Regions from separate parts of the Paenibacillus nanchangensis genome, predicted to be linked through region 2. Evidence: predicted binding sites of a transcription regulator. Region 2 holds the regulator's gene; each other region holds the start of a gene.
The links. Region 2 encodes Rex, which represses fermentation and respiration genes when NADH is low (regulators of the CRP and FNR family bind a similar motif). Its sites were predicted from a motif close to TTGTGAAATATTTCACAA; they were not measured.
Positions count from the first base shown of each region.

Region 1: nirB (nitrite reductase large subunit NirB) is a predicted target of Rex. The motif match lies at 1,987-2,004, and genes of this name have one in related genera.
Region 3: ACE6ED_RS06980 (cytochrome ubiquinol oxidase subunit I) is a predicted target of Rex. The motif match lies at 2,027-2,044, and genes of this name have one in related genera.
Region 4: ACE6ED_RS14105 (phosphoketolase family protein) is a predicted target of Rex. The motif match lies at 1,329-1,346, and genes of this name have one in related genera.

Region 1 covers NZ_JBHOFD010000005.1:201,372-204,497, forward strand. Annotated here, with positions in the region: gene nirB (nitrite reductase large subunit NirB) at 1-1,894, opposite strand, end outside; gene ACE6ED_RS05680 (hypothetical protein) at 2,101-2,811, opposite strand; gene ric (iron-sulfur cluster repair di-iron protein) at 2,950-3,126, opposite strand, start outside.
Region 2 covers NZ_JBHOFD010000028.1:24,418-27,543, forward strand. Annotated here, with positions in the region: gene dinG (ATP-dependent DNA helicase DinG) at 1-879, shown strand, start outside; gene ACE6ED_RS20865 (redox-sensing transcriptional repressor Rex) at 1,144-1,794, shown strand; gene ACE6ED_RS20870 (amidohydrolase) at 1,781-3,088, shown strand; gene ACE6ED_RS20875 (cell wall elongation regulator TseB-like domain-containing protein) at 3,119-3,126, shown strand, end outside.
Region 3 covers NZ_JBHOFD010000007.1:54,178-57,303, reverse strand. Annotated here, with positions in the region: gene cydB (cytochrome d ubiquinol oxidase subunit II) at 1-522, opposite strand, end outside; gene ACE6ED_RS06980 (cytochrome ubiquinol oxidase subunit I) at 509-1,912, opposite strand; gene ACE6ED_RS06975 (cold-shock protein) at 2,130-2,360, opposite strand; gene ACE6ED_RS06970 (cold-shock protein) at 2,524-2,724, opposite strand; gene ACE6ED_RS06965 (S1C family serine protease) at 3,006-3,126, opposite strand, start outside.
Region 4 covers NZ_JBHOFD010000015.1:120,840-123,965, reverse strand. Annotated here, with positions in the region: gene ACE6ED_RS14115 (alpha/beta hydrolase family protein) at 1-228, opposite strand, end outside; gene ACE6ED_RS14110 (GntR family transcriptional regulator) at 479-1,201, shown strand; gene ACE6ED_RS14105 (phosphoketolase family protein) at 1,461-3,126, shown strand, end outside.

The DNA.
Region 1 (3,126 bases), on a different contig from region 2:
GCGATTTTGCGTAAGCATAGCCTGACGGCATATCGAGTTCGGCCCAGACTTTAGGGACGTCTTCTTTTTTGACGCCGATCAGGTCAAGACGCTGGCCGCCGGTTACTTTTACCACTTTCACATCGTACTTCAGGGATACGTCTGCAATTTTCTTCAGGTCTTCCGGTGTCGTTACCCCGCCGTACATCCGCGGAACAACCGTAAACGTGCCGTCTTTCTGGATGTTAGCGCTGAGCCGCTCGTTGACAAACCGCGATTCTTTTTCATCTTCGTGCGTATCCGGGTTCAGCATGCCAAGATAGTAGTTGACCGCCGGACGGCACTTCGAGCAGCCTTCTTCCTGCTTCCAGCCCAATACGTTCATGACTTCCTTCGTCGTTTTCAAGCCTTTGGCTTGAATTTCGGCCACGATCTCATCCCGGCTAAGCGTTGTACAGCCGCAGATTCCCTGTTTGGCGGACTGCTTGAATCCGTCGCCGAGGACATACTGCAGAATCTGCTCCACAACCGGCTTACAGCCGCCGCAGGAACGGGTAGCGCCCGTGCAGGCTTTAATTTCGTCCACCGTAGTTAAACCTTGGTTCTGAATCACGTCAACAATCGTCTTTTTCGTCACGCCGTTACAGCCGCAGACAATCTCTTCATCCGCCATCGTTTCAACGGAAGCCTGCTTTTTCTCTCCGCCGCCGCAGCAGCCTGTGCCCATGACCTGTGCGTAGATTTCGTCGGTCATTTGCGCGCCCTGCTTCACCAGCTTCTGAAGGGAGGCCGATTCGGTTACATCCCCGAACAGCACTGCGCCCACGATGGTGTTGCCGCGCAGCAGGATTTTTTTGTAGGTTTTCTTCCATTCGTCTTTGGACGAAATGACCGTATGCTCTGGAGTATCCAGGAACTCGCCGGCGGAAAATACGTCCACACCTGAAATTTTCAGCTTGGTCGATACAATTGAACCTTCGTACGGTTCCGTCGGAACACCGCACAGATGTTTTGCCAGCACAAATCCTTGTTCAAACAGCGGTGCAACCAGACCGTAACATTGGCCGCGGTGCTCGACGCATTCCCCAACGGCGTAAATATCTTCCATAGAAGTGCGCATGAAGTCATCTACGACGATTCCCCGGTTAACTTCCAGTCCGCTTTCGCGGGCCAGCTGGGTGTTCGGTTTGATGCCGACCGCCATTACGACGAACTGTGCTTCAAGCTCGGTGCCGTCGCTGAACTGGAGTCCTTCAACACGGCTGCCGCCGGTCAAAGCGACCGTCTGTTTGCCCATTGCAAACTTCACGCCCTGCCGTTCCAGCTCCGCCTGCAGCATCGAAGCCGCGTTGCGGTCGAGCTGCCGCTCCATCAAATCCTCCATCAGGTGAACAACCGTGACGTCCATTCCGAGGTTAACCAACCCTTTGGCCGCTTCCAGTCCGAGGAGTCCTCCGCCGATTACCGCAGCCTTGCGGTACGACTTCGCCGCTTCAAGCATTTGCTCACAGTCCGCAATATCACGGAACCCGACTACGCCTTCTTTATCGCTTCCCGGTATCGGCAGGATAAAGGAGTTCGAACCGGTGGCAACAATGACCTTGTCATAATCCGCCGTAATTCCGCCTTCCGCGATGACCTGTTTGTTCTCGTGATCAATCCGGAGAGCTGGCGTACCGGTATGCAGTGTAATGCCGTTTTCGCGGTACCAGTTCAAATCGTTCAAAATGATGTCGTCGATCGTCTTGCTGCCTTCCAGCACATAGGACAACATAATCCGGTTGTAGTTAGGGTGCGGTTCGCTACCGAACACCGTGATGTCATAGGCTCTGTCAAGCTTCAATATCTGCTCCAATGTACCGACCCCTGCCATGCCGTTCCCGATCAGTACCAGTTTTTTTCGATTCGCTGTCATAGCTAATTGCCTCCTCGAAGCTGTTACTTTGTCTTGTTGACTAAATTATACAATTTAAATTTTAAACACCTTTGTGATTGTAATCACAACAAATGTGAATATTTTCACAACTTTTCCGAACAAAACTCCCTTTTGGCCGCATGCCGAACAGCCCCACCTCGGTAGGGCTGTTGAGATCTGTTACGGCTATGTTCCCGAAAGACTCCTTACCGCCGCAGCGACAACACAAGTTCAACTTCATCCTGCGCCTTCAGCTTCATGTCCATTCCGGCACGCGTCAGCAGCTTCCCGTTGGCTTTGATTTTCCATATTTCCTCGGAAGCAGGCGCGTAGTCTTTAACCGAAGCTACTGACCATCCGTCTTTCTCCAGCTCCACCATGCCGCTGTCCAGCAGCAAATCTCTGACCGATATGCCGTCTTCATAAGGCAGAACATACGAATGATTCAGCTCCCGCCGGGTGGTTCCCCCGTTCACCACAAGGATGGAAAAAAGCTTGTCTTTATACGCTTCGGCAAGCTCCGCGGACAGAATGTAATGGGCATTGCGCGGCACGGGTTTGCCCCAGTCTGCCGTCTTCAGCGGATCCCCGCTGTCGCTGGAGCGGATCACCCAGCTCAGCTCCGGACACAAGGTTACACCGGCCACGCTGGATACCGCCTGCCCGTCATCCGCAAAAACCACATCCCCTTCGCTCTCCAGCAGCTCGCGCACCGTCATTCCTGAACGGTACACGTTTACCGTCTTGTCCGGAAATCCGGTCAGCGGGCTGCCGTTCACCTGCAGCGACAGCTGCGGGCCGCCGGATACGTCGGCATGAACAGGAGCCAGGGCTTCAGTTTCGTTTCCGCAGCCGGCAAGCATTCCCGCCAATAGAAAAATCAATACGTAATTGCGCCATAAAAGGGCTTTCTTCATTAAACTCACCTGCCTATCCCGCCCGGCGGGCCGTCACGTACAAACCGGCCGGAACTGATGAAGCGGCAGAGAGTCCATGATCATTCTCCCGGGCTCCTATACCGCTGCTTCTAGGATAACCCAAGCCCCCTGCTGTTCTCAAATATATCTTGGAAACAGCACATTGTTTTCGAGATGAACATGCTCAAAGGTCATCCCTTCAAGCTCCTCCAGCCGGGCATAAGTCAGACGGTACGTCGTGCATGCGCCTTCCGGCGTCGTAAAGTCATTGGTCACGCTGCGGATTTGACGCAGCAGCTCGCCTGCCTGGTCATG
Region 2 (3,126 bases):
CAGCTGTACGCGGTGCCTGTGGACGTCAGCGCCCAATTGAAGGAATTGTTTTTTGACAAGAAAAAAAGCGTTGTGCTCACTTCCGCCACCCTGTCGGTCGACAAATCCTTCCAGTATATGATCGAGAATCTCGGCTTATCCGCAGCAAACGCGGAAGGACGGGTGATGACCGCCCAGCTGCCTTCACCGTTTAAGTACAGGGAGCAGGCGCTGGTGGTGATTCCGCGGGATTTTCCAAGCGTTAAAGGAAGCATCGGGGATTCGCGTTTTGTGGAGAAGCTGGTTCGTTCGCTTGCCGAGGCCGCCGTCTCGACGCGCGGAAGAATGCTGGTGCTCTTTACCTCCTACCGGATGCTGAAACAGGTATTTGATCCTTTGAAGGACGCGCTTGCCTCCGAGAATATCACCGTGCTTGGGCAGGGTGTTGAAGGGGGAAGCCGGACGAAGCTGATCCGGCGGTTCCAGGACAGCAGCGCATCCGTGCTGCTCGGGACCAGCAGTTTCTGGGAAGGCGTCGATATTCCGGGTGAAGCGCTGACCTGTCTGGCTATCGTCAGACTGCCGTTCCAGCCGCCAAACCACCCGCTGGCCGAAGCTAAAGCGGAGCTGCTGCAGGCCCAGAAGAAAAACCCTTTTATGCAGATGTCGGTCCCCCAGGCGGTCATCCGCTTCAAACAGGGTTTTGGACGGCTGGTGCGGACGGCGGAGGACCGGGGAATCGTTATTGTATACGATACCCGAGTAATTGAGTCTTATTACGGTAAATATTTTCTATATTCGCTGCCGGGGCCCAAAATGGAGCATATGCTGACCGAACAGCTGGTTCCGCGTATTACGGAATGGCTGGAAGCAGGAGCTGCCGAGGCCAGCGGAGAATAAATTTAGCTGCAAGCAATTCAAACGGTACCGGGGTGGAACCTTATCTGTAAGGGTTTTCCATCCGGCTGCCGGGCGAACCGGACCGCTGCCGTTTCCGGCTTTTGGCGGCAGGTTTGCCGTCAAAGCAGTTTGCGGACACAAGCAAGCGGTATTTGCTGCCGCTGCTCTATAGGGAACACACGCGGAACACGAACGGGGGAAGTTATGCCCGGAAGGAAGCTGCGCGGGTTACCCGGAAGGCATCTCTAACGAGGAGGATCATCGATGAAATCAGACAAAATATCGGAAGCGGTCGTACGCCGTCTGCCGGTGTACTTGCGTTTTCTGAACGAGCTGAACAAACGCGAAATCGCGACCGTTTCTTCCCAGGAGCTGGGGCAGAAGCTGGAGCTCAACCCGGCGCAGATCCGGAAGGACCTGGCTTATTTTGGCGACTTCGGCCGCAAAGGCATCGGGTATGACGTCTCGTATCTGATCGAAAAAATCCGGCATATCCTGAAGCTGGACCAGCAGATTAACGTAGCCCTTGTCGGCGCCGGTAATCTGGGCCATGCGCTCTCGAATTACAACGCCTATCTGAAGGACACGATGAAAATCGTTGCCATCTTTGATTCCTACCCGCCCAAAATCGGGCAAAAAATCAACTCGCTGACCGTGCAGCCGATGGAAGAACTGGCCGATACAATCCGGAGCCAAGGCATCCGGATCGGCATTATTACCGTCCCGGATTCCGAAGCGCAGGCCGTTGCCGATATCCTGGTCGGTTCGGGCATCGAAGCGATTCTGAACTTTGCGCCGGTTATTCTGAAGACGCCGCCCGAGGTACGGGTTCATGCGGCGGATTTCACAACCGACCTGCAAAGCCTAGCTTATTATCTGCCTGATGGAAAGGAGACCGCAAATGAGCAGCAATGACCGTAAATGGGTGATTCGCAACGGCCGGTTTGCCGTTAACTCGGCGGACCGTTCGGTTCTTACCGGCTGGATGATTGTGGATGACGGCCGGATTACGTACATAGGCGAAACCGAACCCGAGAATATAGAGGGAGTCCGCCAGGTGGACGGGAGCCGGCTGCTGTTTCTGCCCGGGCTCGTCAATACGCATGGACATGCCGCGATGTCGCTGCTCCGGGGTTACGGGGACGACCTTGCTTTGCAGGTATGGCTGCAGGAGAAGATGTGGCCGATGGAAGCCAAGTTTACCGGAGACGACGTATACTGGGGAAGTTCGCTGTCGATTCTGGAAATGCTCAAAGGCGGAACAACCACGTTCCTTGATATGTACGACCATATGGACCGGGTGGCCGAAGCGGCTGACCAGTCCGGCATCCGCGCTGTTCTGATGCGGGGCGTTATCGGTCTGTGCCCCGAGGACGTGCAGAAGGCGAAGCTGGAGGAAGCCGTCCGTTTTGCCCGCAACTGGCATGGCCAGGCGGACGGCCGGATTACAGCCATGATTTCGCCGCATGCACCGTATACCTGTCCGCCGGATTATTTTGTCAAATTTGTGGAAGCGGCGCATGAGCTGGATCTTCCGCTCCATACCCACATGTCCGAAACGCAGCGCGAGGTGGAGCAAAACGCCGCCGATTACGGCCTCAGACCCGTAGCGCATCTGGAGAAGCTCGGCATGTTCACGCGTCCGTCGCTTGTTGCGCATGCGGTCCATCTGACGGATGAGGAGATTGAGATCCTTGCACGCCACAATGTTGGGGTGTCGCATAACCCGGGCAGCAATCTTAAGCTTGCAAGCGGCGTCGCCCGTGTTCCCGAGCTCCTGAAGGCCGGCGTCACGGTTTCGCTGGGTACGGACGGCGCGGCGAGCAACAACAACCTCGACATGTTCGAAGAGATGCGCCTTGCGGCGCTGATTCATAAAGGAGTAAGCGGCGATCCTACGGCGGTGCCCGCGGCCGAAGCGCTGCGGATGGCAACAGAGTATGGAGCAAAGTCGGTCTTTTTGCCTGAGGTAGGACGCCTTGAAGTAGGAATGAAAGCCGATTTGATCGCCATTGACATTGATCAGCCGCATCTGCTGCCCCACTCGGACCTGTTATCCCATGCCGTGTACTCGGCGAGCGCCAAAGATGTGGCGCATGTGTGGGTTGATGGAAAACAGGTGGTTAAGAACGGCGAATGCCTGACGCTGGATGAAGAGCGGATCCGCCGGAGCGCCCAGCAGGCGTTCGAAGGTCTGCTGAAACGGTAAGCGCGCGGGGATGAGAGGGAGCGGAAACGGTTGAAAAG
Region 3 (3,126 bases), on a different contig from region 2:
CAAGCATAGCATGACCATTGTCAGCCCGGCAACCACCGTATACGGATTAACGATATCGAAGAATCCGGCATGCATCTGCATATCCTGATCGATCGGCAGCCCTTTAATGAAGCTGGCGAAAACAACAGCGAGCAGGAACGGCGGCAGGAAGCTGCCGAAGAAAATGCAGACATCCCAAGTTTTTTTCCAGGCCGCGCTTTCGCCTTTGCCCCGGAACTCAAACGCCACGCCGCGTGCGATCAGCGCCAGCAGGGCAAACACAAACGGAATATAAAATCCGCTGAACAGCGTTGCGTACCATTCGGGGAATGCCGCAAACATCGCGCCCGCTCCCGTCAACAGCCAAACTTCATTGGCATCCCAGAACGGTCCAATCGAGTTGATCAGCACCCGGCGTTCGGTGTCATTTTTGGCGAGCAGCTGTGTTTCCATGCCGACCCCAAAGTCGAAGCCTTCCAGGAAAAAGAATCCGATAAACAATACCGCAATCAGCACAAACCACAGTTCATTAAGAGACAGCATGATATCCCCCCTTGCCGTAAGGATCTTGGCTTGCGCCATGATCATTGTCTGTGGCGTACGGCCCTTTCTTGATTACTTTAACGAACAGCGACACAAGCACAATCCCCAAAATTGCATAGATAGCAGTAAAAGCAATAACCGAGAACAGCACCGAGCCCGCCGACACGTTCGGCGATACGCTGTCTTCCGTTGTCATGAGTCCAAACACCGTCCAAGGCTGACGCCCGATTTCGGTCATAATCCAGCCGGATGTGTTGGCGATTGGCGGCAGCAGCAGCCCCGCAAACATCAGGCGCATGAACCAGGTGTTTGGTTGTTCAAGTTTTTTGCGCCACATCAGGTAAATTGCATACAGTCCGAGAAAAATCATCCCCATACCGGCCACGATCATAATCCGGAAGCTCCAAAACGTCGTGCGTACAGGCGGAATATAATTGCCCGGTCCATATTGCTGTTCGTATTGCGCCTGCAGTTCTTTCATCCCTTGTACTTCCCCGTCAAATTTGCTGTAAGACAGGAAGCTGAGCAGATAAGGAATCTTCAGCTCGCCGGAGTTCTGCTGGGCCGCGGGATCAATGTTGGCTGTCAGCGTCCAAGCCGCCGGCGATCCGCTGTTCTCCCACAGTCCTTCGGAAGCAGCCATCTTCATCGGCTGGGTTTTCACCAGATATTGAGCCTGCGCATGGCCCGCAAATGCTACGCCGAACGAGGAGATAATTCCTACAATAGCGGCGATTTTAAACGATTTTATAAAAAACGATACTTCCTGCTTTCGGAGCAGCTTATACGCGCTGATGCCGGTAACCAGGAATGCCCCGGTAGCGTAAGCCGCGAACAGCGTATGCGGCAGTTCCACGAGCAGCTGTCCGTTCGTAATCAGTGCAAAGAAATCATTCATTTCCGCCCGGCCGTTATTCATTTCAAAGCCAACCGGATGCTGCATAAAGGAGTTCGCCGTCAGAATCCAGAAGGCGGACAGCGTCGTGCCCAGCGCCACCATCCAGATGGACAACACGTGCAGCTTTGGCGACAGTTTATCCCAGCCAAAAATCCACAGCCCGATAAACGTCGACTCCAAAAAGAAAGCGAGCAGGGCTTCGACTGCCAGCGGCGCGCCGAAGACGTCACCAACAAACCGGGAATAGTCGGACCAGTTCATACCGAACTGGAACTCCTGCAGAATCCCCGTTACCACGCCCACCGCGAAATTGATCAGGAACAGCTTTCCCCAGAATTTCGCCATTTTTTTGTATTCTTCATTCCCCTTGGCCACATAGATGGTCTCCATGATTGCAATAAGGAGCGCTAGACCGATTGAGACCGGCACAAAGAAGTAATGAAAGATCGTCGTCGATGCAAACTGCAGCCGCGACAGCATTACTACGTCCATTGTTTCCCCTTCCTTCTTCCTGTTATCAGTGATTCTATTCTGTCAAAATTTAAAGCATCCAAGTGTGATATTTATCACATAAAAACCGTGATTTAGCTCTCAAATGCAATAAATTTGTGACAAAGATCACAAGACATTGGTCAAAATTGCAAAAAAAAATAAGACGGCTGGGCCGTCTTCATCTATGTGGTGCTTTTATGGTTCTTGGCGAACCCGGTCAGAGAATGGAAATCCCTTTTTTCAGCTTCTTTACATCCCCGTTTGGATTAACCAGCTGGGGCAGCATCCGAGTATCCCGGACCATTGGAGATTGGCAGATACAGCAGGAGGGCGCTTGGTCAAAAGCGAAGTTGTCCCTCATCCAGCCCTTGCAGCTGTCGCTGGTACATACCCAGACGGCGGTAACTTCCTCCGGAATTTCCTCAACCGGCTTCTTGCGATAGTTCATGACCCTTCCTCCTCTTGGTCCACAGATTTAGATTGCATAAAGCGGCATAACAAGCAAAACGCCCCCGGGCAGATCAAACTGCCGGAAGAGTTTATGAGAATACCCCAGAATGTTAAAAACACCGTCCAGCCTTTCAGGGCGGGACGGTGTTATCTTAGGACAATTACAGTTTAACTACGTTCTCGGCTTGCGGTCCGCGGTTGCCTTCAACTACGTTGAATTCTACGCGTTGTCCTTCGTCGAGGGTTTTGAAGCCGTCGCCAACGATTGCGCTGAAGTGTACGAATACGTCGCTTCCGCCTTCAACCTCGATGAATCCGAAGCCTTTCTCTGCGTTAAACCATTTAACTGTACCTGTTTGCATGGGTGTATACCTCCACTATATTAAAATTAACATGTTTACTTTATCTTCACACAAAGAAAAAATTAACACATTGAAAAAGGTTGCTTCACAAATGACAACCCTTTTCAATGTGTTGATTTAGGTCTCATATGTAAGATTATTATTATTTTAGCACGGATGGCCAGGAAAGGCAAGCTAACCTATCCGTATTGTTCTTTTTGACAGTCAGCGGGGCGGGTGGCACCGATTGCTGCGCCGCCGCCCCTCAACCGCCTTATTACTATACACCAAACCGGGTTAGTTTATTCCTCTTTTTTTTCTTCAAGCGTAATGGTCAGCTGTTTGCGTACCCCTTCCCGGTAAAAGGTGATCTGCAGCGCGTCTCCCACTTCAGTCTGATTGTACAAATACTTCCGCAGCTCC
Region 4 (3,126 bases), on a different contig from region 2:
GCTGCCTGCAGCCTGGTCCCAATGGACCTTGGCTCCAATGGATTCAGCTGCTTTGCGCAGCGGGATAAACAGCGGGGCTCGGCCGGCTGACGGTGCTGAAACTGCTGAAGCTGCTGAAGCTGTACTTATGTCTCTGGTGGTTGAACTGGCTAATGCTTGAAGGGGGATGCTGGTTAATACCATAACGGCGGCAAGTCCCGATAATAAGATGACAGACGTTTTTTTCACACCCTTAGCTCCTCTCTTGGTATACATTCATAGTAGAGCGCCTAGGTTAAAATTAAAGGCGGGAGCCGTTTAAGAATGGTTTAAATCTGCAACCTTTTTACCGGGGGATAGGCAGTTGCGGTGTTTACTCATCACAAATGGGAGAAGTCCTTGGGACCCCGAGGAACGCTATAATCCGGCCGGCGAATATGGTATAGTGAATCAGACAAGACAGGCCGGGTTTGGGTCATGAATGAAGAAGGAGAGCTACATGACACAGTTTGTTTATAAGCAGATTATGGACGACTTGAAGGAAAAAATTTTCGCCGGCAAGTTCCCCGATATGCGGCTTCCCGACGAACGCAGCCTCAGCGAATCCTATCAGGTCAGCCGAAGCTCCATCAAGCGGGCGCTCACGAAGATGGAGCATGCCGGCATCATTTTTAAGAAACAGGGCTCCGGTACCTTCATCAATCCGTTATACATAAAAAACGAGTCCATCTTCAACTACGAAGGCTCCAATTTAGGCGTTACGGACAACTTTCATATGCACGGCAAAAAGCCGCAGGTCAAAGTGCTGACCTTCGAGGTCATACCGCCAACGGAGGAGCTTCAGCGGGATTTGTTCCTGCAGCCGCATGATTTTGTCTACAAAATTGTCCGTCTCCGGCTGTTTGAAGAAGTGCCGTTTATGATTGAGACGGGATATATTCCGATCAAAATCGTTCAGGATTTAAACCAGACAATTATTGAGGGCTCGATCTTCAATTATCTCGAGGATTCGCGCAATCTGGCGGTCACCAAGTCGTTTTTATCCATATTTGCGGAGCCTTCGCAGCCTCAAGACAGGGAGCTGCTGCATTTGCGGGAGCACGAGCCGGTCGGCATCATGGAAGGCATTTTCTTTTTGGACAACGGAACCCCGTTCGAGTTCTCCCACATGCGGTTTCATTATCAGTATCTCAAATTTAATACATTTGTATCCGTACAATAAGCGAGAGACCGGAGCAATCATCCGGTCTTTTTTGCTGTCCTGAAACCTAAATTTCCGGCTGATTTTAATTTCCAATTCTTCTATAAACCGTCTGTTTTAGTAAGGGTTTAGCTGCGTTTTTCATACTATGTTCAAAATTTCACAAAATTGGACCGTATCATTTGTTTAAAAGGTTGAATTAAATAATTCCGGCGGTATGATGGAGTTGTAGAAAACATTGGCAGGAAAAAAGAGAACGAATATACAGGGAGTGGAGAAAATGGGATTATCATCTGTACAGGTTGATTACTCCTCGGCAACCTATCTGGAGAAGCTGGATGCTTACTGGCGCGCGACGAATTACATTTCCGTAGGTCAGCTGTATCTGAAGGACAATCCGCTGCTTAGAGAGCCGCTGAAAGCATCCGACGTGAAGGTGAAGCCGATTGGCCACTGGGGAACGATTCCGGGCCAGAACTTTATTTATGCTCACTTAAACCGCGTTATTTGCAAATACGATCTGAACATGTTTTATGTCGAAGGCCCCGGACACGGCGGCCAGGTAATGGTATCGAACGCTTATCTCGACGGCAGCTACACCGAAATTTACCCGGAGATTACCCAGGATATTCCCGGCCTGAAAAAACTGTTTAAGCAGTTCTCGTTCCCTGGCGGCGTCGCTTCCCATGCCGCACCGGAAACGCCGGGGTCCATCCATGAAGGCGGAGAACTGGGTTACTCCCTGTCGCACGGCGTTGGCGCAATCCTGGATAATCCGGATCTGATCTCCGCGGTCGTTATCGGCGACGGCGAAGCGGAAACCGGACCGCTGGCCGCATCGTGGTTCTCGAACCGCTTTATCAACCCGGTGACCGACGGCGCGGTGCTGCCGATTCTGCATCTGAACGGATTCAAGATCAGCAACCCGACGATTCTGTCCCGCCAGTCCAAAGAAGAAATGACCGCTTATTTCCGCGGCATGGGCTGGGAGCCGTTTTTTGTGGAAGGAAACGATCCGGAGTTTATGCACCCGGAAATGGCGAAAACGCTGGATGCGATTATCGAACGTATTGGTGCAATTCAGACAAACGCGCGGAAAAACGGCGATCAAACCCGTCCGCTGTGGCCGATGCTTGTATTCCGTTCCCCAAAAGGCTGGACGGGTCCGAAGGCATGGGGCAATGTGCCAAACGAAAATTCGTTCCGCGCGCATCAGGTGCCCATTCCGGTGGATCAAAAAAATATGCAGCATGCCCCCGCACTGCTGGAATGGATGAACAGTTACCGTCCGGAAGAGCTGTTTGACGAAAACGGCCGCTTGATTGCTGAAATCGCAGAGATTTTGCCTAAAGGCGACAGAAGAATGGGCAAAAATCCGGTAACCGACGCCGGCAAGCTGGTCAAAGCACTGCGTCTGCCGGATTTCCGTGACTATGCGGTGGATAACAGTGTTCCCGGCCAAGTCATTGCGCAGGATATGGCGGTTCTGGGGAAATATATGAGTGAGGTTGTCCTGCTGAACGAGGCGAACAAAAACTTCCGCATCTTCGGTCCGGACGAAACGATGTCCAACCGGTTAGGCCCGGTGTTCGAGGTTACGAAACGCCAATGGATGGACGCCATTATCGAACCGAACGACGAATTCCTGGCAACGTACGGCCGGGTAATCGATTCGCAGCTGTCGGAGCATCAGGCGGAAGGGATGCTGGAAGGTTATGTCCTGACGGGTCGCCATGGATTTTTCGCCAGCTATGAAGCGTTCCTGCGGGTTGTCGATTCGATGATCACCCAGCATTTCAAATGGCTGCGCAAAGCGACCGATCAAGGCTGGCGCACCGATATTCCGTCGCTGAACGTTGTTGCCACTTCGACGGTATTCCAGCAGGATCACAACGGTTATACACACCAGGACCCGGGCCTGCTCGGCCATCTGGCCGACAAGAAGC